4 regions of the Streptomyces sp. NBC_01241 genome follow, and region 2 is predicted to be linked to each of the others. Evidence: riboswitches for the same ligand, from Rfam matches in the RefSeq annotation. Region 2 holds a riboswitch; each other region holds the start of a gene.
The links. A riboswitch is a leader RNA that binds a small molecule or an ion and turns the genes downstream of it on or off. The one in region 2 is predicted to bind cyclic di-AMP.
Positions count from the first base shown of each region.

Region 1: another riboswitch for cyclic di-AMP. It lies ahead of OG306_RS37860 (transglycosylase SLT domain-containing protein); the one in region 2 lies ahead of OG306_RS23480 (C40 family peptidase).
Region 3: another riboswitch for cyclic di-AMP. It lies ahead of OG306_RS29075 (M23 family metallopeptidase); the one in region 2 lies ahead of OG306_RS23480 (C40 family peptidase).
Region 4: another riboswitch for cyclic di-AMP. It lies ahead of OG306_RS05135 (C40 family peptidase); the one in region 2 lies ahead of OG306_RS23480 (C40 family peptidase).

Region 1 is NZ_CP108494.1:8,356,081-8,363,150, forward strand. Features, by position in the region: gene OG306_RS37840 (heavy metal translocating P-type ATPase) at 1-78, shown strand, start outside; gene OG306_RS37845 (hypothetical protein) at 190-726, shown strand; gene OG306_RS37850 (DUF305 domain-containing protein) at 829-1,506, shown strand; gene OG306_RS37855 (ATP-binding cassette domain-containing protein) at 1,580-3,253, opposite strand; cyclic di-AMP (ydaO/yuaA leader) riboswitch at 3,979-4,143, shown strand; gene OG306_RS37860 (transglycosylase SLT domain-containing protein) at 4,146-4,910, shown strand; gene OG306_RS37865 (hypothetical protein) at 5,045-5,338, opposite strand; gene OG306_RS37870 (APC family permease) at 5,762-7,070, shown strand, end outside.
Region 2 is NZ_CP108494.1:5,221,790-5,228,859, reverse strand. Features, by position in the region: gene pcrA (DNA helicase PcrA) at 1-1,618, opposite strand, end outside; cyclic di-AMP (ydaO/yuaA leader) riboswitch at 1,899-2,065, shown strand; gene OG306_RS23480 (C40 family peptidase) at 2,064-3,251, shown strand; gene OG306_RS23475 (hypothetical protein) at 3,489-3,842, opposite strand; gene OG306_RS23470 (C40 family peptidase) at 4,198-5,244, shown strand; gene OG306_RS23465 (GNAT family N-acetyltransferase) at 5,285-6,058, shown strand; gene OG306_RS23460 (LuxR C-terminal-related transcriptional regulator) at 6,090-6,785, opposite strand; gene OG306_RS23455 (ATP-binding protein) at 6,769-7,070, opposite strand, start outside.
Region 3 is NZ_CP108494.1:6,461,857-6,468,926, forward strand. Features, by position in the region: gene OG306_RS29060 (DNA gyrase/topoisomerase IV subunit A) at 1-1,008, opposite strand, end outside; gene OG306_RS29065 (M16 family metallopeptidase) at 1,287-2,669, shown strand; gene OG306_RS29070 (M16 family metallopeptidase) at 2,696-4,078, shown strand; cyclic di-AMP (ydaO/yuaA leader) riboswitch at 4,408-4,575, shown strand; gene OG306_RS29075 (M23 family metallopeptidase) at 4,588-5,349, shown strand; gene OG306_RS29080 (GntR family transcriptional regulator) at 5,629-6,330, shown strand; gene OG306_RS29085 (HPr family phosphocarrier protein) at 6,529-6,810, opposite strand; gene OG306_RS29090 (GNAT family N-acetyltransferase) at 6,984-7,070, shown strand, end outside.
Region 4 is NZ_CP108494.1:1,240,684-1,247,753, forward strand. Features, by position in the region: gene OG306_RS05125 (ATP-dependent Clp protease proteolytic subunit) at 57-692, shown strand; gene OG306_RS05130 (hypothetical protein) at 700-1,008, shown strand; cyclic di-AMP (ydaO/yuaA leader) riboswitch at 1,414-1,578, shown strand; gene OG306_RS05135 (C40 family peptidase) at 1,582-2,055, shown strand; partial or broken gene OG306_RS05140 (LysE family translocator) at 2,099-2,212, opposite strand; gene OG306_RS05145 (ATP-binding protein) at 2,263-2,694, opposite strand; gene OG306_RS05150 (DUF397 domain-containing protein) at 3,046-3,147, shown strand; gene OG306_RS05155 (8-amino-7-oxononanoate synthase) at 3,140-4,282, opposite strand; gene bioB (biotin synthase BioB) at 4,425-5,633, shown strand; gene OG306_RS05165 (adenosylmethionine--8-amino-7-oxononanoate transaminase) at 5,626-6,930, shown strand; gene bioD (dethiobiotin synthase) at 6,932-7,070, shown strand, end outside.

The sequences.
Region 1 (7,070 bases), 3.1 Mb from region 2:
TCCACCGTCATCGTCGGCCTCAACGGACTGCGCCTGCTGCGCGACGCCGCCTGGACGCGCGCCCGCAACGACGGGTGAGCCACCGTGCCTGGCACGCACGGGCCGTTCGTCCTCGTACGCGCCCCGTACGAGCAGGGCGTCCTGCCGTGGTCCGTACGCAGATGGCTTTAGGGGGCACGGCGGCCGAGCATGTCGCCCGGCGGTGCCGGGTTCGACGGCACGGCGTGCGACAGGGCGGGGGAACCCGGTGGGGGTATCGTCGGGCTGGTACCGCAGGACTCGTACGACCGGGAATTCGAGGCAGCCGTGGATCGCAGCCGGACGCGCACACCGGGAATGTCCCGGCTGCTCGTGCTGTGTGCCGTCCTGTGCGGGCTGTTCCTCATGCACGGGGCCCCGGCGAGCGCCGCCGAGGGCTGTCACGGTGGCATGGCCGTGGTCGCGAACCCGCCCATGCCCATGGCGGCCGGTGCCGCTCATACGGCCGTCCCGGAAGAGCACGGCATCTCCCGGGCGGACGCCGCCGTGACCGGGATGAACGGCGAGTCGTGCGTATCCACCCACGCCCGCGACCGGCTGCTGCCGCTCTTGACGGCGCTGGGTCCGGTGATCCTGGCCGGGTGGGTGCTCGGGCGGCTGCGTCCGGCGGTGCGAGGACCGGCACGGCGGGGACCGCCGCTCGCCGGCAGAGAACTACTGCTCCAGGTGTGCGTAGCGCGGACGTGACGGCTGTCCGCCGGTTCCCGGCCCTACGGCCGGGCCGGCCCGAGCGTCCTGTCCGTTTCGCGCGCCACCGATGTGGCGCGATCCGCCTGGAAAGAACCTGTGATGTCCGTTTCCCTGCATACCGTTTCCCGTCGCCGCACGCTCGCGGCCGTCGGCGCCGTCGCCGCACTCGCCCTGACGCTGGCGGCCTGCGGCTCCTCCGAAGGCTCCGACTCCGACGGCTCGTCCATGCCCGGCATGGACCACGGCTCCGTCGGCGCCTCCGTGCCGGCCACGCCCGGCGCCGCGTTCAACGACGCGGACGTGAAGTTCGCGCAGCAGATGATCCCGCACCACCAGCAGGCCGTCGACATGGCGAAGCTGGCCGACGGCCGCGCCGCCGACCCCGAGATCAAGGAACTGGCCGCCGCGATCGATCAGGCCCAGGACCCCGAGATCAACACCATGAAGGGCTGGCTGACGTCCTGGGACAAGCCGCTGCCCGAGTCCTCGTCCTCGATGGGTGACATGCCCGGCATGGACCATGGCCCGAACGCGGGTTCGGGGATGCCGGGGATGATGTCCGACAAGGACATGAGTGACCTCGAAGGTGCCCGGGGCAAGGCGTTCGACAAGAAGTTCGCCCAGCTCATGATCGGCCACCATGAGGGTGCGGTCACCATGGCCGAGGACGAGCGGAAGAACGGCAGTAATGCCGACGCGAAGAAGCTCGCCGGCGCCGTCATCACCGCCCAGACCGCCGAAATCACGAAGATGAACAAGATCATCGCCAGGCTCTGACCCGTGGCACGGGTGCGGGCCTTCGTCCTCCTGAAGGCCCGCACCCCCTGCCGTGCTCCTGCCGGTCCGGCGCTTACGCCTCCGCTTGCTCCGCTTCCGGCGTTGTGAGCAGCTCGCGCACCTCCTCCGCGGTGGTGTCCTGGAGCTCCTCCCCGAGGAGCAGCCAGCGGGTGATGCCGACCGATTCCAGGAAAGGCAGGTCGTGACCGGCGATCAGCAGCGCACCCTCGTACGACCGGAGTGCGCTGATCAGCTGACGCACACCGGCGATGTCGAGGTTGTTGGTCGGCTCGTCCAGCATCAGCAACTGCGGGGCCGGTGCGGCGAGCATCGTCGCGGCGAGCGCGGCACGGAAGCGCTCTCCGCCCGAGAGGGTGCCCGCCGGCTGTTCCGCGCGCTTCCCCTGGAACAGGAAGCGCGCGAGCTGGGAGCGGATGTGGTTGTCGGTGACCCCGGGAGCCATGCGGTTCACGTTCGCCGCGACGCTCAGCTCCTCGTCCAGCACATCGAGCCGCTGGGGAAGGAACCGCAGCGGTACGAACGTCCTGGCCTCGCCGGACAGCGGAGCGAGCTCGCCCGTGAGGGTGCGCAGCAGCGTGGTCTTGCCGGCGCCGTTGCGCCCGACGAGGGCGATGCGTTCGGGCCCGTGCACATGGAGGCTGCCCCGGCGCAGCCTGCCGAACCGGGGCTGCAGTTCGTGCAGGCTCAGCACGGTGCGGCCGGTGGGAACGGCGGTGTGGGGAAGGCTCACGCGGATCTCGGCATCGTTGCGTACCGCGTCCGCGGCTTCCTCGCGGCGTTCGCGCGCCTCGCTGAGCCGCTCCTCGTGCACGCCGCGAAGCCTGCCCCCGGACTCCTGCGCGGACCGCTTCCGGCGGCCGGCGAGGATCTTCGGGAGGCCCCCGTCGGCCTCCGCCTTCCTGCCTTGGCGCTGACGGCGGGCCAGCTTCACCTGGGTCTCCTCCAGTTCGCGTTTCTGCCGGCGCACGTCGGCCTCCGCGGCCCTCAACATCCGTCCGGCGGCCTCCTGTTCGGTGGCCAGGGCCTCCTGGTAGGCCGACCAGCCACCGCCGTACCAGCTCACGGATCCGGCGTGCAGTTCGGCGATGCGGTCCACGCGTTCGAGCAGTTCGAGGTCGTGGCTGACCACGACCAGTACTCCGGAGCGCCAGTTGTCGACGGCGTCGTAGAGCCTGCGGCGCGCGAACACATCGAGGTTGTTGGTCGGTTCGTCCATCAGGAGGACGTCGGGGCGTTCCAGCAGCAGGGCGGCCAGCCGCAGCAGGACGGTCTCCCCGCCGGACATCTGGCCCACGGTGCGGTCCAGCTCCAGGTATCCGAGCCCGAGCGACCCCAGTGTCGCGAGGGCCTGTTCCTCCACGTCCCAGTCGTCGCCGATCGTCTCGAAGTGCTTCTCGTCCACATCTCCGGCCTCGATGGCGCGCAGCGCGTCGCGCCGCTCGGCGATGCCCAGGGCCTCGTCCACCCGCAGCGTCGTGTCGAGGGTGATGTTCTGAGGAAGGTGGGCGAGGCTGCCGCCGACGGTCACCGAGCCCTGGGAGGGGCGCAGCAGGCTGGCCAGCAGGCGCAGCAGTGTGGACTTGCCCGCGCCGTTGTTGCCGACGAGGCCTGTGCGGCCCCGGCCGATGCTGAGCGAGAGCCCGTCGAAGACGGTCGTGCCGTCCGGCCACTGGAAGGACAGGGCGGAGCAGGTGAGGGAGGCACTGGGGGTGGTGGGTGTCGCCATGGTGATCCTCGCAGTCGTGAGCGCGGTGAAGGGGGCTTCGTATGCGAGCACCACGCAGCGACCGAACAGGAACAGGTGCGGCGGTCCGAAAGATCGAGGGACGGCTCATGCACCGAGGTCGCATCCACGCGGGGTCACGGGCAGGACAACACACTGCTACTGCGTGACGGGCGTACGACCGGAGTCGTACGGCGCGATGATCGCGAACCTCAGATGCGCAACGTCCACCTCTATCGGAGACAACAGGACAGCTCGAAACCTTAGCGATCAGGCGGGCGGAAGGCAACGCCTCGATGCCGTGCGGGGGAGTGGCGCGAGCGATCGGAGGCCGGTCCTGCCGGGTGTGGCGGGCCCGACGGTGGTGCACCGGAGCGAGAACAGGCGAAGAGTCAGTCAAATGTCCTATATGTGCGCTTTCGTTAGACATGGGCTCTTGGGCAACAAAGGGGCATTTGGGGGGAGTTGCGATCTCTCGACGCTGCCCGGTATGCCCGTTTCTGAAGCTGCGTGGTGTGAGTCACTTTCAGGCCTCGCGATGTCGTGGCGCGTCACCCGGTTCCCTTCTGTGCAAGGAAATTTGGCATGGCGATGTGAGGTGGCTTACTTCCCCTTCCGTGATTCGATCTTGCAAATGAATTGTGATCAAAAAATAGGGGCTTGTTCCCTTCGGCATTTCTCGCCTACGGTCACCGTCAATCCGGACGGAACGCCGAATCCTGCCGCCGTCCGAGAATCCGACCAACCCACTCACGTACGGCAGGAGCGGGGGACCCAGGTAAGCCGCCGAACCGGTATCCGGTATGGCTCGGGGTGAAGTCGCAATTGCATGCGGCCAGGCATCTCCAGCCTGAACCCGACAGCTCACCTCGTAGGCGACGGAGAGGAATTCGCCATGCCCACAACGGGTGAGTATCGTCGTCGCAAGCCCACTTCGCGGACCCGCGGTTTCATTGCCGCGACCACGGGCGGAGCCGCCCTCGTGCTGCCGCTGGTCTGCGCCGGATTCGCTTCGGCCGCGCCGGCCCAGGCTGCCACCGCAAAGGCCACGGCACCGGCCGCCGTCGCCAAGGAAATCTCCGCCCAGAAGGCCGCGCCCACCATCTATTCCGTGATCGCGGGTGACACCCTTTCCAAGATCGCGAAGGGGCATTCCGTAAGCGGTGGCTGGCAGAAGCTGTACGCGGACAATCGAGAGACCATCGGTGCCGACCCCACGCTGATTCACCCGGGCATGAAACTGACCATCGGCGCCAAGGCTGTGGCCGGCACGTCCACCGGCGTATCGGCCGTGAACACCGTCGCGGTGTCGACCACTGCCGCCGCCCCCGCCAAGTACACCAATGACCTGGACGGCTGGATCAAGGAGTCGCTGGCCGTCATGGCCCAGCACGGCATACCCGGCAGCTACGACGGCATCCACCGCAACATCATGCGCGAGTCCTCCGGTAACCCCCGGGCCATCAACAACTGGGACTCGAACGCCGCCAAGGGAACGCCGTCCAAGGGGCTCCTGCAGATCATCGACCCGACGTTCCGCGCCTACCACGTGCCCGGCACGTCGATGGACAGCTACGACCCGGTCGCCAACATCACCGCAGCGTGCAATTACGCGGCCGACAGGTACGGCTCGATCGACAACGTGTTCGGCGCCTACTGACGCACAAGAGCTCCTGGCGGCGGTTCAGGGCCGACGGGTTCACGGGTTCACGGAGGGCCGAGCAGGCCTCTCGTGAAGGACCGTACCCGCCGGTCAGGGACCGCCGTTCGGTCGCTTCCTGGGGGCAGGGGTACCTACTCCGGCCTGCTGGGCGGTGGCCTGGGAACCTTGGCCGCCGCTCCTTCACGAACGGACTTCACCACCGCGTCGTGGAGACGACGGCTGTCGTCCTCGGAGCAGCACGGCACGGGGCTGCCCGACATGGTGAACCAGTCGATCGCACCCGTGTACTGCACTGTCACCTGAGCCATGTCATCGGCCCAGGTCGTGTGAACCGTCAGGTCCCCGGACAGGACGCCGACCTCGTCCGTCAGCACGCCACCATGCCCGGAGAACACACCGCGAGTCGTCCATGACGCCCAAGCCATGAATCCAGGCTGGCACCAAGTCCATGGATGCGCACCCCCAGTCGGAGCGCGGGCGCTCACGGCCCGGTCGACGCGCGCCCTCCGCCGTCCGCCGTCGGCCGTTCTCCGCTCTCTGCCGTCCGTCCTCCGCGGTGCTCCGGGACGCTCCCGCCTCTCCGGATCCTGAAACGGGCAAAATTTTCCATCGGATTCCGCTGCGGTTCCCGCACCCGTCGATCTCCAGCAGAGTGACGCACTTTCAACGACAAACCGTTGTATCGGCTCGCCGAAACAACGAATTCCGTAGGTGAACAGCTCTTGACCTGCGAAACTCGTCAGGATTGCATGTCGCGCTGGGAGCGAAGAAAACGTTCACTACGTCCTCGTCTGGAGGCGATACCGCTCCCGTGCTCAGTCACCGCACCTGTTGATCGGAATCGCACGATGACCGAAACGCTCAGCGCTCCCCAGGCGCTGGCCCCCGCGACCGGCCCCACCCCACAGAAGCTCAAGCGTTCCATCGGCGTCGTGGGCGGAACACTCCTCACGCTCTCCTGCGTGACGCCCGCTTCGACACTCTTCGTGGTCGTACCGGACCTGTTCTCCAGCCTCGGCACGTACACCGCCCTGACCATCGGCATCGGTTCGCTGCTCTGTATCGCGGTCGCCTTCTGTTACTCGGAACTGGGCACCCTCATCCCGAGTGCGGGCGGTGAGTACGCCATGGTGTCGACCATGGCGGGACGGCTGGCCGGGTGGCTCGTCTTCGTGCTCTCCCTGCTGGTCGTGATGATCGTGCCCCCGGTCATCGCCATGGGCACGGCCGACTACCTCGCTCCCGTGGTGCAGATACCGACCCCACTCGCGGGCGCCGGAGTCATGGCGCTCGCCACCCTCGCAGGCCTCCTGGACCTGCGCGCCAACGCGTGGATCACCGGAATCTTCCTCGTCCTGGAAGTGATCGCGGCCGGCGTCGTCGCCGTTCTCGGCTTCGCGCACTCCGAGCGCGGAGCCTCCGCGCTGGTGCACGGTTCGGTCGCCTCGTCGAGCGGGACGAGCTCCACGGTCACCGCGATGATGGTGGTCTCCGGGCTGGCGATCGCGCTCTTCATCACCCAGGGCTTCTCCACAGCCGTCTACCTCTCGGAGGAGCTGGAGAATCCCCGGCGCAACGTGGCCCGTACCGTCCTCGCCACCCTCGCCATCTCCACGGCGGTCATCCTCGTCCCGGTCATCGCCATCACGTTCGGTGCCCCGGACCTCGCGGCCCTGACCTCGGGCGACCTCAACACCATGGTCGCCGCCTGGTCCAACTCGGCCGTCGGTACGTTCGTCAGCCTCTGCGTCGCTCTCGCGATCATCAATGCGGGCATCGTGATGGTCATCCAGAACTCACGGGTCCTGTTCGCCTCCGCCCGCGACAAGGCATGGCCCGAGCCGGTCAACAACGCCCTGTCCCAGCTCGGCCGGTTCGGCTCCCCGTGGGTCGCGACCCTGGTCGTCGGCGTCCCCGGAGCGGCGCTCTGCTTCGTCAACCTCGACACCCTGTACGGCGTCACCGGCGTCTCCGTCACGGCCATGTACCTGCTGGTCGCGGTCGCCGCTCTGCTCTGCCGCCGCGGGGCGCACCGCGAGGCACCGGCCTGGCGCATGCCGCTGTGGCCTGCGACCCCCGTGCTGCTCATCGCCGTGCTCGCGTACATCCTGACCCAGCAGGAGACCGAGTACCTGCTGTGGACCGGCGGAATCACCG
Region 2 (7,070 bases):
CGATCGTGCGCAGCTCCTCCATCAGCGTGTTGAACCGCTTGACGGCATTGGCCGACCGGGCCGCCATGCCGTACGCCTCGTCGACCCGGCGCAGCGCCTGCGGGAAGGTGATCTTCTCGCGCATCGACAGCGCGTCGATCATCGCCTCGGCACGGTCGCCGATGCCGCGTTTGGGCACATTGAGGATGCGGCGCAGCGGGACGGTGTCCTCGGGGTTGGCGAGGACCCGGAGGTAGGCCAGGACGTCCCGGACCTCCTTGCGCTCGTAGAAGCGCACTCCGCCGACGACCTTGTAGGGCAGGCCGACACGGATGAAGATCTCTTCGAAGACCCGGGACTGCGCGTTCGTACGGTAGAAGACCGCGACGTCGCCGGCCTTGGCATCGCCCGCGTCGGTCAGCCGGTCGATCTCGTCGGCGACGAACTGCGCCTCGTCGTGCTCGGTGTCGGCGACATAGCCGGTGATGCGGGCGCCGGTGCCGGCGTTCGTCCAGAGGTTCTTGGGGCGGCGGCTCTCGTTGCGTTCGATGACGGCGTTGGCGGCGGACAGGATCGTCTGCGTGGAGCGGTAGTTCTGCTCCAGCAGGATCGTGGTCGCGTCCGGGTAGTCCTCCTCGAACTGGAGGATGTTGCGGATGGTCGCGCCGCGGAAGGCGTAGATCGACTGGTCCGCGTCACCGACGACGCACAGCTCGGCGGGGGCGTCGGCCTCGCCCGCCGGGCCGACCAGTTCGCGTACGAGGGTGTACTGGGCGTGGTTGGTGTCCTGGTACTCGTCGACGAGGACGTGCCGGAAGCGGCGGCGGTAGTGCTCGGCGACGTCGGGGAACGCCTGGAGCAGGTGGACCGTCGTCATGATGATGTCGTCGAAGTCCAGCGCGTTGGCCTCGCGCAGCCGGGACTGGTACATCGCGTAGGCCTGCGCGAGGGTCTTCTCGAACCCGTCGGCGGCCTGACCGGCGAAGGTCTCCTCGTCGATCAGCTCGTTCTTCAGGTTGGAGACCTTGGCCGTGAACGACTTCGGCGGGAAGCGCTTCGGGTCGAGGTCGAGATCGCGGCAGACCAGGGCCATCAGCCGCTTGGAGTCGGCGGCGTCGTAGATCGAGAACGATGACGTGAAGCCGAGCTTCTTCGACTCGCGGCGCAGGATGCGTACGCACGCGCTGTGGAAGGTCATGACCCACATGGCGTTGGCGCGCGGTCCGACGAGCTGCTCGACGCGCTCCTTCATCTCGCCCGCGGCCTTGTTGGTGAAGGTGATCGCCAGGATCTGGCCGGGGTGCACCCCGCGCTCGGCGAGGAGGTGGGCGATCCGGTGGGTCAGCACCCGCGTCTTGCCGGAGCCCGCCCCGGCGACGATGAGCAGCGGGGAGCCCGCATGGACCACGGCGGCGCGCTGCTCGGTGTTCAGCCCGTCGAGGAGCGCCGCGGGGTCGATGACGGGGCGGTGCGCGCCGTCGCGGTAGTACGCCTCCCTGGGCGGCGGGGGCCCGTCGAATACGCCCGCGAAGAGGTCCTCCGGCACCGCTTCGGGTGCGGAGTCCTCGGGGGGCGGCGGGGGCTCTTCCTCCGAGTGCTGGAGGCCGGCCAGGAAGCTGTCGTCAAAGAGGCTGCTCATCGCTTGTCGAGTCTAGGCCGCCGCACCGACACACGACGGCCGCATGCCGAACCGGACCCGGACCGCAGGGCCGGCCCCACCCCCTGCCGGGCACACAAAGAGAGCGGACGCCCACTCGCGGTCAGGAATTCCGGGCCCCCCGTCCGCGCCCGCCGCCCCACTTCGCCGAGGTCACGAAGATGTATCGGGCATATCGAACATCAACCTTCACAGCAGCACCATGGGTTGGCTAGCGTGCTCGTCCGGGCGGCCCGTACCCCCAGAGGCGAACCACGCCGAGCGGGCGCCCACGCCGAATCCGGGCTGCCCTCGCGGGAGTTCGGAACCGGGGACCCACACGCATGTACCGGGGTGAATCGGTCCTTGTCCCCCACGCGGACCGTAGGGCAGCCTTCCGTTCCGCCCGAACCCGACAGCTAACCCGGTAGGCGGTCCACGGAAGGAGATGCCGGCCTTGGCATCGCATCGCAAGCCGCGCACCCGGGTGCGCACCACCACACCGGCCGTCGGGCTCACGACGGCGGCACTGGCGTCCGTGACCCTGCTCTCCACGCAGAGCGCGATGGCCGCCCCCGCTCCGAAAGCCGGCATCGAGGACGTCCAGAAGCAGGTCGACGACCTCTACCGGCAGGCGGGCACCGCGACCCAGCAGTACAACCAGGCGAAGGAGGCCGCCGCCACCCAGCGCACCAAGGTCGACGCCCTGCTGGACGATGTCGCCAAGCGCGCCGACCAGCTCAACGAGGCCCGCAGGACGCTCGGCACGTACGCGGCCGCGCAGTACCGCAGCGGCACCATCGCACCGAGCGCCACCTTCTTCCTGGCCGACGACCCGCAGTCGTATTTCGACCAGAACCAGCTGATGAACCGGATGACCAGCCGGCAGCAGAAGGCGATCACGGACTTCCGTACGCAGCAGACCAAGGCGGCGAAGAAGCGTGCCGAGGCGGTGCAGAGCCTGGAGACGCTGACCACGACGCAGACCACGCTGCGCACCAGCAAGCAGGACGTCCAGAAGAAGCTGGGCGAGGCGCGCGCGTTGCTGTCGCAGCTGACCGCCGAGGAGAAGGCGCGGCTCGCGGAGCTGGAGCGGAAGAAGGAGGCGGAGGCCCGGCGCAAGGCGGAAGAACTGGCCAAGCAGCAGGCCGCCGCCAAGGCGGAGGCGGACCGCAAGGCGGCGGAGGCCGCGAAGGAAGCGGGTTCCGGCACCGGTACGGGCACCGGTACGGGCACCGGTACGGGCACCGGTACGGGCACGAGCACCGGCTCGGACAGCAGCGCCACCACCAAGGCGGAGAAGGTCCTCGCCTTCGCCCGCGCCCAGATCGGCAAGCCGTACGTCTGGGGCGCGACGGGCCCGTCCTCGTACGACTGCTCCGGGCTCACCCAGGCGGCGTGGAAGGCCGCGGGCGTCGACATCCCGCGCACCACCTGGGACCAGGTGAAGACAGGCACCCGGGTCGCGACGGCGGACCTGCGCCCGGGCGACCTCGTCTTCTTCTACGACGACATCAGCCACGTCGGCATCTACAAGGGTGACGGGATGATGATCCACGCGCCGAAGCCGGGGGCGAATGTGCGCGAGGAGTCGATCTACTACATGCCGATCTACGGCAGCGTGCGGCCGGCGTAGCGATTCGCACGGCCATCGGCCATCGGCCGGGGCGCGGGCCGCCCCGCACTCCGGCCGACTCAGGACCCAGGCCTCGGAACCCGGCCCGGCTCGGACCCCGGCTCTCGGAACATCGGCCTCGGTTCCCCGGCCTCGGTTCCCCGGCCTCGGTTCCCCGGCCTCGGTTCCCCGGCCTCGGTTCCCCGGCCTCGGTTCCCCGGCCTCAGCTCTCCGGCCCGAGCTCTCCGGCCTCGGTTCTCAGGTCCAGAGCGTGGCGATGAAGATGTTGGCGAGCGTCAGCCCGCCCACGGCCGAGAAGGCGCCCTTGTCGACCTTCTCCTCGTCCCGCTTGATGTAGACCAGCGCGAGGATGACGACCAGGAGCAGCAGCTTGACCCCGATCTTGATGTTGTTCACGGGGTTGTCGTCGGCCTGGTTGAGCCCGACCAGTGCGACACCGGTGCCCAGCATCGTCAGCGCGCCGTGCAGCATCGCAGGGACGAACCGGGCCGTGCCCGCGCCCATCGCCTTCATCTGGGTCAGGAAACCGCCCAGCAGAGAGGCGATGCCGATGATGTGCAGGGCGACGAAGACATGAATGAGTACGTCCATGAGGCCGCAGCCTAGCCCTGCCCATATCACCACTCCGCAGGCAGGTGCGGCTTCCTGCCGCTTCGCTCGTGTCTGTACCAATTGCCTTACTCTGTTGCCATTTTTCCGATCAATCAAAGACAGTGCCGCGCCAAAATGAGGCAATAGGCGTCATTACAACTCTTCCCCGTGCCCCGGGTTTAGCGTCCCTGAGCAGGTGACCGTCTTCACCGCCGCTCCGCACCCGGACGGCACACCGGTCACCCCGCCGGGATCCGGCGGCGGGCCGCTCTCCTGTTGGTGACCCGCCGCCGGACCTCCGGCGGGCCCGCCGGTAGTCCCCGACGGGCAGTCGCCAGGAAGGACGCACGCCCCCGTGGCAGCGCACCGGAAACCCAAGCAGCGCTCGTACACCGGCTCTGCTGCCCGCACCGCGGCCACCCTGGCCTTCGCCGGGGCCGCCACCGCTGCCGTACTACCGGGGTCGGCACACGCCGACCCCCAGCGAACCCCCGCCCAGATCAAGGCCGAGGTGGACCGGCTCTACCACGACGCGGAGGTCGCCACCGAGCAGTACAACGGTGCGAAGGAGCAGGCGACCGCCGCCGCCGATGCCGTCGACACCCTGCGCGACGAGGCCGCCCGCAAAACCGAGCGCCTCAACGCCTCGCGCAACGCACTGGGTTCGCTCGCCGCCGCGCAGTACCGCACCGGCGGCCTCGACCCGTCCGTACAGCTGGCGCTCTCCTCCGACCCCGACCAGTACCTGGAGCGCGCGTCGTACGTGGACCGGATCGGCGACCGCCAGGCCGCCGAGGTCGGCGAGGTGGAGCGGCAGGTCGCCCAGATCGCCCAGCTGCGCTCGCAGGCCAAGGACGAGCTGGCGGCGCTGGCGGCGCGCCAGACCGAGCTGAAAGAACGCAAGGCGGCGATCAGGGCCAAACTGGCCGAAGTGCAACGGCTCCTCGCCACCCTGTCCCCGGCCGAACGCGCCGCCTACGAGGGCTCGGACGGCGTGCGTTCCGCCGGCCGCGTCGACCGCGGCACCGCGCGCGGCCCCGTACTGGCCTCCAACGCCCGCGCCGCCGAGGCCATCGCGTTCGCGTACGGGGCGCTCGGCAAGCCGTACGTCTGGGGCGCGACCGGCCCGTCCTCGTTCGACTGCTCCGGGCTCACCCAGGCCGCCTGGCGCTCCGCCGGCGTCTCGCTGCCCCGGACCACGTACACCCAGATCAACGCCGGGCAGCACGTCTCGCGCTCCGAACTGGCCCCGGGCGACCTGGTGTTCTTCTACTCGGGCATCAGCCACGTCGGGCTCTACATCGGCAACGGCCAGATGATCCACGCCCCGCGCCCGGGAGCGCCGGTCCGGATCGCGCCCATCGATCACATGCCCTTCGCCGGAGCTACCCGGGTGGCATAGGCTCCCGGCTTCCGACCGATCGGCAAGAGGACACCCACACATGCCCATGGACATCGAGGTCCAGACCCACGCCCGTACGCTCGCCCTGCGCTCCCTGGACCATCTGCGGATCGGCCCCTTCACCGTCCGGTACACCCCGGACTGGTCGATCAAGTACGCCAATTACGCGATACCCGACCAGGACGCCGAGCCGACGGCCGAGGACCTCGACGCCCTGATCGCGGCGTTCCGCGAGCGCGAGCGGCTGCCTCGGCTGGAGTTTCTGCCCGGCTGGGCGCCTGCGGTCGAACCCGCCCTGCTCGCCGCCGGGTTCACCGTCGAGAACCGGGCCCCGGTCATGGCCTGTGCCCCGGGCGACCTGCTGACGCCGAAGCCGGTGGACTCCCTCACGATCGCCGAACCGGTCACCGACGCGGAGTTCGACGCCGCCGCGCTCGTCCAGCACCTCGGATACGGCGGGACGGGCGTACCCGAGGAGGGACAGGCTGCCTGGCTGCGCGCGGCGGCCGGGGGCGGCGGAGTCGCGGCCCTCGCCACGGTCGACGGCGTCCCGGCGGGCGCGGGCGGCTGCTCGGTCCCGGTCGACGGCCTCAGCGAACTGGCCGGCCTCGCCGTCGCCGACACCTTCCGCCGCCGCGGCATCGGCGCCGCGCTCTCCGCCCGCCTGACCTCGACCGCCTTCGAGCGGGGCTGCCGGGTGGTGTGGCTGGAGCCGGGCGACGCCGATGTGGAACGGATCTACGCGGGCATCGGCTACCGCCGGGTCGGCGAGAAGCTGAACATCTCGCTCGACCCCGACGGTGCGGCAGGCTGAGCCCGACCGGTACGGGAACCGGTCCGTCGGCTCAGACCAGCCGTCGCGCCGTCGCCCACCGGGTCAGCTCGTGCCGGTTGGACAGCTGGAGCTTGCGCAGCACCGCCGAGACGTGCGACTCGACCGTCTTCACCGAGATGAACAGCTGCTTGGCGATCTCCTTGTACGCGTAGCCGCGGGCGATCAGCCGCAGCACCTCGCGCTCGCGCTGCGTCAGCCGGTCCAGATCCTCGTCGATCGGCGGCGCGTCCGTGGAGGCGAAGGCGTCGAGGACGAAGCCGGCCAGCCGGGGCGAGAACACCGCGTCGCCGTCCTGGACCCGGAAGACCGAGTCGACCAGGTCGGCGCCGGTGATCGTCTTGGTGACGTAGCCGCGGGCGCCGCCGCGGATGACGCCGATGACGTCCTCGGCGGCGTCCGAGACGGACAGCGCCAGGAACCGCACCGGGTTCTCCACGGCGCCCATCAGCGGGGCGCAGCGGCGCAGTACCTCGACGCCGCCGCCGCCCGGCAGGTGGACGTCGAGGAGGACGACCTCGGGGCGGGTCGCCGTGATGACGGTGACCGCCTGGTCGACGTCGGCGGCCTCGCCGATCACCTCGACGCCCGTCTCCTCGGTGCGGCCGATCTCGGCCTGGACTCCGGTGCGGAACATCCGGTGGTCGTCGACGAGCACGACCCGTACCCGGCGCTCCGGGCCCCCGGTCGCCTCAGTGGTCTCCGTCATCGCTCGCCCTCTCCATTTCCAGCTCGACTTCCGTGCCCCCACCGGGCACCGAACGCAGCCGCGCCGTACCGCCGTTGCGCTGCATCCGGCCGATGATTGATTCTCGTACGCCCATTCTGTCCGCCGGTACGGAATCCGGATCGAATCCCGGACCCCGGTCGCGTACCGAGACGAAGACCGTGCGGCCCTCGACCTCGGCGTAGACCTGGACGGCGCCGCCCTCGCCACCGTACTTGGCGGCGTTGACCATCGCCTCGCGCGCGGCCTGCATCTGCGCGGCCAGCT
Region 3 (7,070 bases), 1.2 Mb from region 2:
CGTCAGCTTGTAGAGCTGCTCCAGCACGGCCTCCGGAACGAAGCCGTTCTTCACCTCGATGACCAGGCGCAGTCCGTGCGAGCGGTCGGTGAGGTCCTTGACGTCCGCGATGCCCTGGAGTTTTTTCGCCGAGACCAGGTCCTTGATCTTGGCGATCACCTTCTCCGGGCCGACGCTGAAGGGCAGTTCGGTGACGACCAGGCCCTTGCGGCGTGCCGTGACGTTCTCCACGGTGACGGTGGCACGGATCTTGAACGTTCCGCGGCCGGCCGCGTAGGCGTCCTTGACGCCGCCGAGGCCCACGATTCGGCCACCGGTCGGCAGGTCGGGACCCGGGACGAATCGCATCAGGGTCTCCAGGTCCGCGCCCGGATGCTTGATGAGATGGCGGGCGGCGGCGATGACCTCGCCCAGGTTGTGCGGCGGCATATTGGTCGCCATGCCGACCGCGATCCCGGTCGTGCCATTGACCAGGAGGTTCGGATAGGCGGCGGGGAGGACGACCGGCTCCTGCTCCTGGCCGTCGTAATTCGACTGGAAAGCGACGGTGTCCTCGTCGATCGACTCCGTCATCAGTGACGTCGCGTCGGCCATCCGGCACTCGGTGTACCGCATCGCGGCCGGAGGGTCGTCGTTGCCGAGCGAGCCGAAGTTGCCGTGTCCGTCGACGAGGGGGAGCCTCATGGAGAACGGCTGTGCCATCCGCACCAGCGCGTCGTAGATCGACGCGTCACCGTGCGGGTGAAGCTTGCCCATGACCTCGCCGACCACGCGGGCGCACTTCACATAGCCGCGCTCCGGGCGCAGGCCCATCTCGTTCATCTGGTACACGATGCGGCGGTGCACCGGCTTCATGCCGTCGCGGGCGTCCGGCAGGGCCCGTGAGTAGATCACCGAGTACGCGTACTCGAGGTAGGAGCCCTGCATTTCGTCGACGACGTCGATGTCGAGGATCTTCTCCTCGAAATCGTCCGACGGCGGCGGGGTCTTCGTGCTGCGGCGGGCCATCGCTGCTGCGACTCCTTCACGGATTCTGACGGATTCTGTCCGGGCAACCTCATGTTCTGACGCCGACCATTGTGGACCGCCGCACTGACATCGCCGACCTCGACCCGTCCCAAGAGGCGTTCCCGGCCCCTGCCGAGGGGTTTCACGCCCCGTCCCGCGGGGATGCGCCCCTCTTTCACGCGAACTTCCGCGGTATGGGAACTTCGCCAGGTGTCTGCGCGCTTGCTTACAGTGGCAGGTCTCGCAGGAATTCCATTATCGCGATCGAAGGGACGTACATGCCCATGGGTCACACGGCCACAGCCCAGGCCGGCTCCGGCGGCTTGACAGCGACCGAGCACCGTCTGGCCAACGGCCTGCGCGTGGTGCTCTCCGAGGACCATTTGACCCCGGTCGCCGCGGTCTGCCTCTGGTACGACGTCGGTTCGCGCCACGAGGTCAAGGGACGCACCGGTCTGGCTCACCTCTTCGAGCACCTGATGTTCCAGGGCTCCGGCCAGGTGAAGGGGAACGGACACTTCGAGCTGGTGCAGGGGGCCGGCGGTTCGCTCAACGGGACCACCAGCTTCGAGCGCACCAACTACTTCGAGACGATGCCCACGCACCAGTTGGAGCTGGCCCTCTGGCTCGAGGCGGACCGGATGGGCTCGCTGCTCGCCGCGCTCGACGAGGAGTCCATGGAGAACCAGCGCGACGTCGTCAAGAACGAGCGCCGCCAGCGCTACGACAACGTCCCCTACGGCACGGCGTTCGAGAAGCTGACGGCCCTGGTCTACCCAGAGGGCCACCCGTACCACCACACGCCGATCGGCTCGATGGCGGACCTGGACGCCGCGACCCTGGAAGACGCGCGCACCTTCTTCCGTACGTATTACGCGCCCAACAACGCGGTGCTTTCGGTCGTCGGTGACATCGACCCCGAGCAGACGCTCGCCTGGATCGAGAAGTACTTCGGCTCCATCCCGTCCCACGACGGCAAGCAGCCGCCCCGGGACGGCACGCTCCCCGAGATCATCGGCGAGCAGCTGCGTGAAGAGGTGCACGAGGAGGTCCCGGCACGGGCGCTGATGGCCGCCTACCGGCTGCCGCCCGACGGCGCCCGCGAGTGCGACGCGGCGGACCTCGCGCTCACCGTGCTCGGCGGCGGCGAGTCGTCGCGGCTGCACAACCGTCTGGTCCGCCGTGACCGTACGGCCGTGGCGGCCGGGTTCGGGCTGCTCCGGCTGGCCGGTGCGCCCTCCCTCGGCTGGCTGGACGTCAAGACGTCCGGCGGCGTCGAGGTGCCGCAGATCGAGGCCGCTGTCGACGAGGAGCTCGCCCGGTTCGCCGCCGAAGGCCCCACGCCCGAGGAAATGGAGCGTGCGCAGGCCCAGTTGGAGCGCGAGTGGCTGGACCGGCTCGGTACGGTGGCGGGCCGCGCCGACGAACTCTGCCGGTTCGCCGTGCTGTTCGACGACCCGCAGCTCGCCCTGACCGCCGTACAGCGGGTGCTCGATGTCACCGCTGAAGAGGTCCAGGCGGTCGCCAAGGCCCAGCTGCGCCCCGACAACCGGGCGGTGCTGGTCTACGAACCGGCCGAATCGGCCGAGCCCGCGGAATCACCGGACACCGATGAGACCGAAGCCGACGATACCGACGCGCACGAAGGAGCGGACAAGTGACCGACGCTGCCGCGACTGGAGTTTCGATGCAGTTCCACCCGCAGCCGGCCCCCGGCGTCGCCCGCCCGTGGGCCTTCCCCGCACCGGAGCGCGGCGCCCTGCCCAATGGCCTCACGGTGCTGCGCTGCCAACGTCCCGGCCAGCAGGTCGTGGCGGTCGAGATCGTCCTGGACGCCCCGTTGGACGCCGAGCCCGAGGGCCTCGACGGCGTGGCCACGATCATGGCGCGGGCGCTCTCCGAGGGCACCGACAAGCACACGGCCGAGGAGTTCGCCGCCGAGCTGGAGCGCTGCGGCGCCACCCTCGACGCGCACGCCGACCACCCCGGCATCCGGGTCTCCCTGGAGGTCCCGGCCTCCCGACTGGCCAAGGCGCTCGCGCTGGTCGCCGAGGCGCTGCGGGCGCCCGCCTTCGCCGACAGCGAGGTCGAGCGGCTGGTACGCAACCGGCTCGACGAGATCCCGCACGAGCAGGCCAACCCGGCCCGCCGCGCCGCCAAGCAGCTCTCCAAGGAGCTCTTCCCGGCCACGGCGCGCATGTCGCGCCCACGCCAGGGCACCGAGGAGACGGTGGAGCGGATCGACTCGTCGGCCGTGCGTGCCTTCTTCGACGCCCACGTCAGGCCGTCCACGGCAACCGCCGTGGTCGTCGGTGACCTCACCGGCATCGACCTGGACGCCCTGCTCGCCGACACCCTCGGCGACTGGGCGGGCGACACCGCCGAGCCCCGCCCCGCCCCGCCGATCACCGCGGACGACAGCGGTCGGGTGGTGATCGTCGACCGTCCGGGCGCGGTGCAGACGCAGCTGCTGATCGGCCGGATCGGCCCCGACCGGCACGACAGCGTATGGCCGGCTCAGGTGCTCGGCACGTACTGCCTGGGCGGCACGCTCACGTCCCGGCTGGACCGGGTGCTGCGCGAGGAGAAGGGCTACACGTACGGCGTGCGGGCCTTCGCCCAGGTGCTGCGCTCGTCGGCCCCGGATTCCGCCTCGGGGGCGACGGGTGCCGCGATGCTCGCCATCAGCGGATCCGTCGACACGGAGTCCACCGGACCGGCCCTGAAGGACCTGTGGACGGTCCTGCGGGCCCTGGCCGCTGAGGGGCTGACCGACGAGGAGCGCGAGACGGCCGTGCAGAACCTCGTCGGTGTCGCACCGCTGAAGTTCGAGATGGCGGCCTCCGTCGCCGGCACCCTCGCAGACCAGGTCGAGCAGCACCTCCCGGACGACTACCAGGCACACCTGTACGCCCGGCTCGCGGAGACCGGCACGGTCGAGGCGACCGCGGCGGTGGTCAACGCCTTCCCGGGCGACCGGCTGGTCACGGTCCTCGTCGGTGACGCGGCGCAGATCGAGGAACCGGTCCGGGCGCTGGACATCGGAGAGGTGTCGGTGGTCACCGGCTGACGGGCGTACCTGTCGCGGGCGCGGGAGGCGGCCTGACGGGATGGCCGGCCCGTCAGGCCGCGACAGTTCGCTTGTGACGGGTCACCTGTGACGGCCCACCGGTCGCCCGGTCCACCAACCCGTCGCATGTCTGCATACCGGGACAAGAGGAATACCCCTGTGAGTGAGATCTCGCCGGGGTATTCCTTTTTGTCCGTTCTGGTGGAGAGGTTGCCTGTCTGCCCTGTGGGATGCGCTACAAAACAGCCTGTCCGTTTGGTGAATGAAAGTGACCCCGCTTAGCGTCGGCCGGGCTGTCCGTCACTCGTATGCCGCATCCGCGACGTACCGGACAGTCATCGCCGAGTCCCCGTCAGGCGCGAGCCTGGGGAGCCGGGGACCCACGAAGTCCCTGGGGTGAATCGGATGCCTGAGCCTCACCGAGGCCGAGTAGTCCGTAGGAGACCTTCCTGCTCCGAACCCGTCAGCTAACCCGGTAGGCGAGAAGGAAGGAAAGGACCAGCCACTTCATGGCGTTCACCCGTGCCACCGGGAAGCATCGTGCCCCGAGTCGACTGACGCGCAGGAGCGCGAAGATCGCCGGCGTCGCGGCCCTGGCCACCACCGGCGTCATCGGCGGCGCGGCCTCTCCGGCCCTCGCAGCGGACACCGGGGTCACCTCCGTCGGCGAGACCGGCCTGAACCAGGTCATCGGCATCGACAGCGCCCTCGCCGACCAGATAGAGGCCCAGGCCGCCGCACAGCAGCACCAGGCCGATGCCGCGGCGAAGGAGAAGGCGGAGGCCGAGGCCGAAGCGAAGCGCGCGGCCGAGGCGCGGGCGGAGAAGGCGCGTGCCGCCCGGTCCGCCGAGCGCACCCGCCTGGGCGCCTTCCGGCTCCCGGTCGCAGGTTCGTACGTCACCACCGGCTACAAGTCCAGTGGCTCGCTCTGGTCGTCCGGCAGCCACTCGGGCATCGACTTCCACGCCGCGTCCGGCAGTTCTGTCGTCGCCGTCGGTGCCGGTACGGTCGTCGAGGCCGGCTGGGGCGGCGCGTACGGCAACAACATCGTGCTCCGGATGACGGACGGCACGTACACGCAGTACGGCCACCTCTCCTCGATCGGCGTCTCCGTCGGCCAGAGCGTCGGCGCGGGCGAGCGGATCGGGCTCTCCGGCTCGACCGGCAACTCCACGGGCCCGCACCTCCACTTCGAGGCCCGGACGACGCCGTCGTACGGCTCCGACATGAACCCCGTCGCCTACCTGCGCGCCCACGGCGTCAACGTCTGACCGAAGCCGCCCGTCCCACCTGCAGCACCTCTTCGAAGGCCCCGGCACACACCGGGGCCTTCGCTGTGCCCGGCCTTCCCTGTGCCCGGCCTTCGCCGTGCCTGGCCTCTGTGTCTGCCCGTGGTGCCCGCCTGCAGTACATGCCCGCCGAGTCGCTCCGTGGCCAAAAGATATTCATGAATTTCCACCCGGCATCGGAAATTCGACCGCACTGCAATAGGGTCGCAGAACAGGCGTCGGCCGGCCGCGTTTCGCGGGGATTAAGGCGGAGGTTCGGACATGCGCATTCCCGCGCATGCGGTATGCACGGCAATCCGTGACGACATCGTCTCCGGTGTCTTCGAACGCGGCAGCCGGCTCACAGAGGAGTCGTTGGCGCGTCGATACGGGGTCTCCCGCGTCCCGGTACGGGAAGCGCTGCGCACCCTGGAGTCCGAGGGCTTCGTGGTCACCCGGCGGCACGCGGGCGCGTGCGTGGCCGAGCCGACCCGACAGGAGGCCGCCGACCTGCTGGAGGTCCGGATGCTGCTGGAGCCGCTGGCCGCCGCGCGCGCCGCGCAGCGCCGCACCGAGGCGCATCTGAAGGTGCTGCGCGGTCTGGTCCGGCTCGGCCAGGAGCGGGCCAGGCGGGGCGAGGGGGAGGATCTGCGCCCGCTGGGCGGCTGGTTCCACGAGACGTTGGTGCAGGCCTCCGGCAGTCCCGGCCTGATCGCGCTGCTCACCCAGCTCCGGCACAAGATCGCCTGGATGTACGCGGTCGAGCAGCCGGCCTGCCCGGCGGATTCCTGGGCCGAGCACGGAGCCGTCGTGGACGCGGTGGCGCGCGGTGACGCGGAACGGGCCAGGGCGCTGACCGCCCAGCACGCCGAACGGGCCGCGGCCGCGCACCGGCTGCGCCGCGTCGACCGGCCGGACCGCCGGCCCACGGTCCCACGCACCGGCCGGACCGCCGGCTCCCGGCCTCACGCACCGGCCGGGTGAGGGCTTCGCAACATCCCGTAAACACCACGGGCATCCGGCATTAATAATTACGCCGTATACAAAGAGTTGTCATTCCGTGCGGCTTCCTTCGGGCTGTCCGAATTATCTTCGCTCTTCATTTTTCACGAAGTTTCGCCCGAGAAAGCGAAAGAGCCGCGGACCCGGTCAAGGGGTCGCGGCTCTTTCGTAGAAAACGGGTCAGACGGTCTCCGGCAGCTCATCGAGCCCCTCGGCGACCAGCTTCGCCAGACGGTCCAGGGCGGCTTCCGAATCGTCGGCCTCGGATGCGAGCACGATCTCCTCGCCGCCGTGCGCGCCGAGACCGAGCACCGCGAGCATCGAGGCGGCGTTCACCGGGTTGCCATCCGCCTTGGCGATCGTCACGGGGACGCCGGAGGCCGTGGCGGCACGGACGAAGATGGAAGCGGGGCGGGCGTGCAGGCCCTCGGCCCATCCGACGTTGACGCGGCGCTCAGCCATGGTTCTGCCCTTCAGAATTCAACAGTTGTCTAGACCAGTCTCTCACGCAGTGCGCGATGCTCCAGGCCGACCCGCGGCAGGCCCGCAGCCCGTGCTTTACCGCCGTTCGGCCCCCTCAGACTGCCCCGGCCCCGGGACCTACGCGACCGCTGACGGAGCCGTAGTCTTTGCCCATGCAGCCCTCGTCGCAGCAGAGTCCGCAGCACGCGTATCCCGACCACTGGGAAGCGGACGTGGTCCTCCGCGACGGCGGAACCGCG
Region 4 (7,070 bases), 4.0 Mb from region 2:
GCAGAGTCCGCTCACGCGAATCCCGTACAGATCCCGGAGGAGAGGCATCGTTCATGCTGTTCCGTCCTGCCGCCCGCTACGTGCTGCCCGAGTTCACCGAGCGCACGACCAACGGGACCCGCACCCTCGACCCGTACTCCAAGCTGCTCGCCGAACGGATCGTCTTCCTCGGCACCCCGGTCGACGACACCGCGGCCAATGACCTGGTCGCCCAGTTCATGTATCTGGAACACGCCGCCCCGGACCGGCCCATCTCCCTCTACATCAACTCCCCCGGCGGCTCGTTCGGGGCCATGTCGGCGATCTACGACACGATGGAGTACCTCACCTGCGAGGTGGAGACCTACTGCCTCGGCCAGGCAGGTTCCTGCGCGTCGGCACTGCTCGCGGCGGGTGCTCCCGGCAGGCGGCACGCGCTGCCCGGGGCGCGGGTCGTCGTACAGCAGCCCGCACTCACCGAGCCGGTGCAGGGCCAGCCGTCCGATCTGGAGATCGAGGCGCAGGAGTTGGAACGGGTCCACGAGATGCTCACCACGCTGTTGGCCCGCCATACCGGCCGCGGCGCCGAGCAGATCGCCGCCGACATCGAGCGCGATCTCATCCTCGACGCCCCCGGCGCCAAGGCATACGGCCTGGTGGACCACGTCATGGAGAACCGGAAGTCGTCGCTCCCGCCGCACGGTGCGCGGTGAACGCCCGGTGCGACCACCGGAGTTGCCACCACCGCCCGCGCTGACACGCGCCGAGGGCGAGTTCATCGACCGCTATCTCGAAGTCCTCGACCAACTGGGCCGGATCAACCCGGCCCGCGGCGACGACACCTACTCCGCGCTGCGGGCCGCACAGGCACTGGCCTCACGGGCGGCCGCGCTGCGGGACGCCCTCACGTTGATGCACGAACGCGGCGAAGCACGGATCCACGCCGCCACCCTGGCCCGGGCGCTACGGGTGCTGGACGGGGAACGGCGGGCCGGACGCGTCACCGTACCTCCCGATCCGACGAGTTGATCAACCGATTTTCCGCCAGGCCGGCCGGGACCAGCCGGGCTCCCCCGCAACCCGCCCCGGCCGGGGGCACCCAACTCCCGTTCGCGACACGCCCGGTGGTCACATCGAAATTCCTAGCTCTTTCGGCGTAGAAAGTCCCTCTCGCGAGATATTTCTCCAGTTGCGCGCTCCCGGCGGGCAATGAGCGGAATCCTTGATTCCACCCCTGGTACGGGACCGGTCCGAATGAACGTCAGCGTTCCCGGAACCGCCGGCTCCACCCGAACGGGTCAGCCGCGAAGAGCCTCACAATTCGTCGTTTATCCTCGAAAATCCGGCAGTCGGTGAGTCAAGATCCGTGGGACGACAAGCCCCCGCCACAGCGACGGGGCGGTCCGGGCGGACGCCGAGTCCTGCCGCCGTCCGGATGTCTGGTCGACAGAAGTGGATCGGCAGGAGTGGAGGACCCGAGCACAACGGGTCGACCGGATCACCGGTCGGCCCTCGGGGTGAAGCCGCCGAGCGCGGCCGGGCAACTTCGCCAGCCCGAACCCGACAGGTCATCCTTCACAGGCGGCTGACGAAGGGTTGCGCATGACTGCGCAGGTTCATGTCCCGTCTCTGCTCGCCCGGGCCGGTACGGCCTCGGTTCTGACTCTGGCCGCCGTCGGCGGCACCATGCTCGCCCCGGGCGCCGCGACGGAGGCCCAGGCGGCGACTCTCTCCATGAAGGCACTCAAGGTCGCCGCGTCCAAGAAGGGATCGCCGTACAGGTGGGGGGCCACCGGCCCCAACCTCTTCGACTGCTCGGGACTGACGGCCTATTCGTTCAAGAAGGCCGGCAAGAGGCTCCCCCGCACGGCCCAGCAGCAGTACAACAAGACCCGCCACATCCCGGCCTCGCACAGGCAACGCGGCGATCTGGTCTTCTTCCACTACGGCCACAGCGTCTACCACGTGGGGATCTACGCCGGTCACGGCAAGATCTGGCACTCGCCGAGGAGCGGTGCGGTGGTCCGGCTGGAGAAGATCTGGACGAAACACGTCTATTACGGCCGGGTCCGCTGACGCGGTCTCAGCGCCGCTGACAAGCCCGGTGCGGCTGAGGACTTCAGCGCAGCAGGGGGCCGGACGCCAGGACCAGTCCCCACGCGGTGAGCGCCGCGCCGCCTCCGCCCTCGACGGCGCGGGCGGCACGCGGGCGGCGCAGCCGCCGCCCCATCCGTCCCGTCCGCCGTCGGCCTGTCCGGGTAACGGGGCGGATCGGGTGGCCGTTCAGTTCTGTACGGGGGTGCTCCATGGGAGCGCGATCCAGACCCTCTTGCCTCCGTCGGCGGTGGGGGTGACGGTCAGCCGGCCTCCGCACTCCTTGGCCAGGGAGCGGATGATCACCATGCCGCGTCCGTTGTCCTGCTGAACGGTGGTGGGCAGCCGCCGGGGCCGACGCGGGTGACTGTCCGTCACTCCCAGCTGCAGCTGTTCCTCCCGTTCCAGTCTCAGGTCCACGGTGAAAGTGGGCGACTGCCCGAAGGTGTGCTGGACGGCGTTGGTCGCGAGCTCCGAGACGACGAGCCGGATGCCGTCGGCGAACTCCGTGTCGGTGGCCAGTCCCCATTCGGTGAGCACCCGGTCCACGTATCTCCGGGCCGCCGCGACCGAGACCGGCTCGCTCGGCAGAGTGACGCTGGCTTCTTGATGGTCTGCCATGGCGAGCCGTCCCTTTCCCACCCGGACCGACTCGCGCTCGGTCCCGGTTGTGCTTCGCGCCAGATTGCCCTTGATGCTGCCCCCTCCGGCGGCGATCCACCGAGATATGCATATATCTGTCGCTCAATGCGGTGAACCCTGCCACGCAAAACCGTATGCGGGCGTCACACTGTCCGCTCGGCAGGAGGAGGAGCGGGGATAGGGAGGAAGGCCGCCGATCCAGCACGGTCCCGGGCTCAACTTCCCCATATTCAACATCAGTTGCTTCCGTTCTCGGTCGGCGAATATGCCGGTCTCACCGGCTGTTCTCGACCATGTGACGAGTAGCCGTTCGGTGACGGACGGCTGGCCGTGCGGGACTCCAAGGACGTGTCCAGGCCCCCACTGCGGTTCTCCGCGGCGGGGGCCTGGACCTCTTTCGTCTCCGGCCTGCACCGGGGTCCGGTCAGCTGACGGGAGCGGTCCGTCGCACGATCGCCACCGCCTCGGCAATCTGTTCCTCGGTCAGATCGGCGCGCCCGGTCAGCCGCAGCCGGGAGACGCCGTCCGGCACCGACGGCGGCCGGAAGCATCCCACCGCGATTCCGGCGGTACGGCAGTCGGCCGCCCAGCGCACCGCCGCGTCTGCCGAGGGCGCCCGTACCGAGACCACGGCGGCATCGGGGCGCACGGCGGTCAGGCCGGCGGCGGTCAGCCGCTCGTACAGCGCGCTGGCGACGTCTCGGACCCGTTCGGCGCGCTCCGGCTCGCGGCCGAGCAGTCGCAGGCTGCCCAGCGCGGCGCCCGCGGCGGCCGGCGCGAGACCCGTGTCGAAGATGAAAGTCCGGGCCGTGTTGACCAGGTGTTCGATGACCCGGGCCGGACCGAGGACCGCTCCGCCCTGGCTGCCCAGGGACTTGGAGAGGGTGAGCGTGGTGACGATTCCGTCGCCGCCCGCGAGACCGGCGGCGGCGAGCGCGCCCCGGCCGCCGTCCCCCAGTACGCCCAGACCGTGCGCGTCGTCGACGAGCAGCGCGGCGCCCTCCGCCCGGCAGGCGTCGGCCAGTTCGGGCAGCGGCGCGGCGTCGCCGTCGACCGAGAAGACCGAGTCGGTGACCACCAGTGCACGGCCGTCGTGCGTCTGCAGGGCCTTGCGTACGGCGTCGGGGTCGGCGTGCGGCACGACGGCGGTCCCGGCCCGGGAGAGCCGGCAACCGTCCACGATCGAGGCGTGGTTGCCCGCGTCGGAAACGATCAGCGAGCCGCGGCCGGTGAGCGCGGTGAGGGCAGCGAGATTGGCCGCATAGCCCGATGACAGGACCAGGGCCGCCTCGAACCCGCAGAATTCGGCCAGCTCGTGTTCGAGTTCGGCGTGCAGAGCGGTGGAGCCGGTGACGAGCCGGGATCCGGTCGCGCCCGCACCCCATCGGCGGGCGGCCTCGGCGGCGGCAGCGGTGACCTCGGGGTGCCGGGTCAGGCCCAGATAGTCGTTGCTCGCGAGGTCCAGGAGTTCTGGTTCGGCGGGCCGGGGGCGGAGCGTACGGACGAGTCCGGCGTCCGCGCGGCGGCGCGCCTCGTCGCCGATCCAGTCGAACGGGGCGAAGGACATGAGCGGTCCCTTTTGTAGGCAGCTCACAGACTCTAACCGGGGGCGCAGCAGGTCATGCTGTGGCAATACCCACACCATCGGCATGCTCCATTGTCCGATTCCTCCTTGGCTGCGGGCCGTGCCGTAGGCCAGGATCAACGTCATGGACCTCCTGAACACGCTGGTGGACAAGGGGCTGCGGCGCGAGCTGCCGACCCGCGAAGAAGCACTCGCCGTACTGGCGACCTCGGACGACGATCTGCTCGACGTGGTGGCCGCGGCCGGAAGGGTGCGCCGTCAGTGGTTCGGGCGGCGCGTGAAACTGAACTATCTGGTCAATCTCAAGTCCGGGCTCTGCCCCGAGGACTGCTCGTACTGCTCGCAGCGGCTCGGATCGAAGGCCGAGATCCTCAAGTACACCTGGCTGAAGCCGGATGAGGCGTCGAAGGCAGCTGCGACCGGGGTGGCGGGTGGCGCCAAGCGGGTGTGTCTGGTGGCGAGCGGCCGCGGACCGACGGACCGTGATGTCGACCGGGTGTCGCAGACCATCGAGACGATCAAGGAACAGAACGAGGGCGTCGAGGTGTGCGCCTGTCTCGGTCTGCTCTCCGGCGGACAGGCCGACCGGCTGCGTTCGGCGGGCGCCGACGCGTACAACCACAACCTCAACACGTCCGAGGGGACGTACGGGGACATCACCACCACCCACACCTACGCGGACCGGGTGGAGACCGTGCAGCAGGCGCAGGCCGCCGGGCTCTCGGCGTGCTCCGGGCTGATCGCGGGGATGGGCGAGAGCGACGCCGATCTGGTCGATGTCGTCTTCTCGCTGCGGGAGCTGGACCCGGACTCGGTGCCGGTGAACTTCCTGATCCCGTTCGAGGGAACCCCGCTGGCCAAGGAGTGGAACCTCACCCCGCAGCGGTGCCTGCGCATTCTGGCGATGGTCCGGTTCGTCTGCCCGGATGTGGAGGTCCGGCTCGCGGGCGGGCGCGAGGTGCATCTGCGCTCGATGCAGCCGCTCGCCCTGCACCTGGTCAACTCGATTTTCCTGGGCGACTACCTGACGAGTGAGGGGCAGGCGGGGCAGGCGGACCTGGACATGATCGCGGACGCCGGTTTCGAGGTGGAGGGAGCGGGGACGACGACGCTGCCCGCGCACCGTGCGCCGGCGGGGGGCGGGTGCGGTTCGCACGACGATGGGTGCGGTTCGCACGACAGCGGGTGCAGTTCCCGGAACGGCGGGTGCGCGCCGTGCGGAGACGCGCCCGGGGATGCCGTGGCCGAACCCGGCGAGGTTCCGGCAGCACGCACGGATCTGGTGGCGGTGCGTCGTCGCGGCGCGGGCACGGATCTCGCTCCCAATGCATGAGGCCCTCACCCCGGACGAGCTCCGCTCCCTGGACCGGGCCCACGTCTGGCATCCGTACGGCCCCATGCCGGGACGTCAGGAGCCATTGGTCGTGGAGTCCGCGTCCGGGGTACGGCTCCGGCTCGCCGAACCGGCCCACGGGCAGCAGGAGCTGGTCGACGGCATGTCGTCGTGGTGGTCGGCGGTGCACGGCTACAACCACCCGGTGCTCAACGAGGCGGCGCGCGGCCAGCTGGACCGGATGAGCCATGTGATGTTCGGCGGGCTCACCCATGAGCCCGCCGTGCGGCTGGCCACCCGGCTGGTCGAGATCACCCCGGAGCCGCTGCGGCATGTGTTCCTCGCCGACTCGGGTTCGGTGTCGGTCGAGGTCGCGGTGAAGATGTGTCTGCAGTACTGGCGCTCGGCCGGGCGGCCGGCCAAGCAGCGGCTGCTGACCTGGCGCGGCGGTTACCACGGGGACACCTGGCAGCCGATGTCGGTGTGCGACCCCGAGGGCGGCATGCACGAGCTGTGGTCGGGCGTGCTGCCCCGGCAGATCTTCGCGGACGAGCCACCGGCCGGTTTCGACGCGGAGCCGGATGCCGCGTACGCCCGTCATCTGCGGGAACTGATCGCGGAGCACGCCGACCGGCTGGCCGCGGTGATCGTGGAGCCGGTGGTGCAGGGCGCGGGCGGTATGCGGTTCCACTCCCCCGCCTATCTGCGGGTGCTGCGCGAGGCGTGCGACGCGCACGACGTGCTGCTGGTGTTCGATGAGATCGCCACGGGGTTCGGCCGTACGGGGAAGCTGTTCGCCGCCGGGCACACGGGGATCTCGCCCGATGTCATGTGTGTGGGCAAGGCGCTGACCGGCGGCTACCTGACGATGGCGGCGACGCTGTGCACCTCTCGGGTGGCGGAAGGTATCTCGCGCGGCGACGTGCCGGTGCTGGCACACGGACCGACGTTCATGGGCAATCCGCTCGCCTCCGCGGTGGCGTGCGCCTCGATCGACCTGCTGCTCGGCCAGGACTGGGAGCGGGAGGTCCGGCGGATCGGTACGGGGCTGCGGGAAGGTCTCGCCCCGGCGGCGGAACTGCCCGGCGTGCGAGAGGTGCGGGTGCTGGGCGCGATCGGCGTCGTACAGCTCGATCACGAGGTGGACATGGCCGCCGCGACCCGGGCGGCGGTGCGGGAAGGCGTGTGGCTGCGGCCGTTCCGCGATCTCGTCTACACGATGCCGCCGTATGTGACCGGTGACGACGATGTGGCGCGGATCTGCCGCGCCGTGTGCGCGGCTGCGCGGGAGGGCTGAGATGACGGTTCTGGTAGTGACGGGTACGGGCACGGAGATCGGCAAGACGGTGGTGACCGCGGCCGTGGCGGCGGCCTGCCGGGATCGCCGCGTCGCGGTGCTCAAGCCCGCGCAGACAGGGTTGGCCCCCGGCGAGCCCG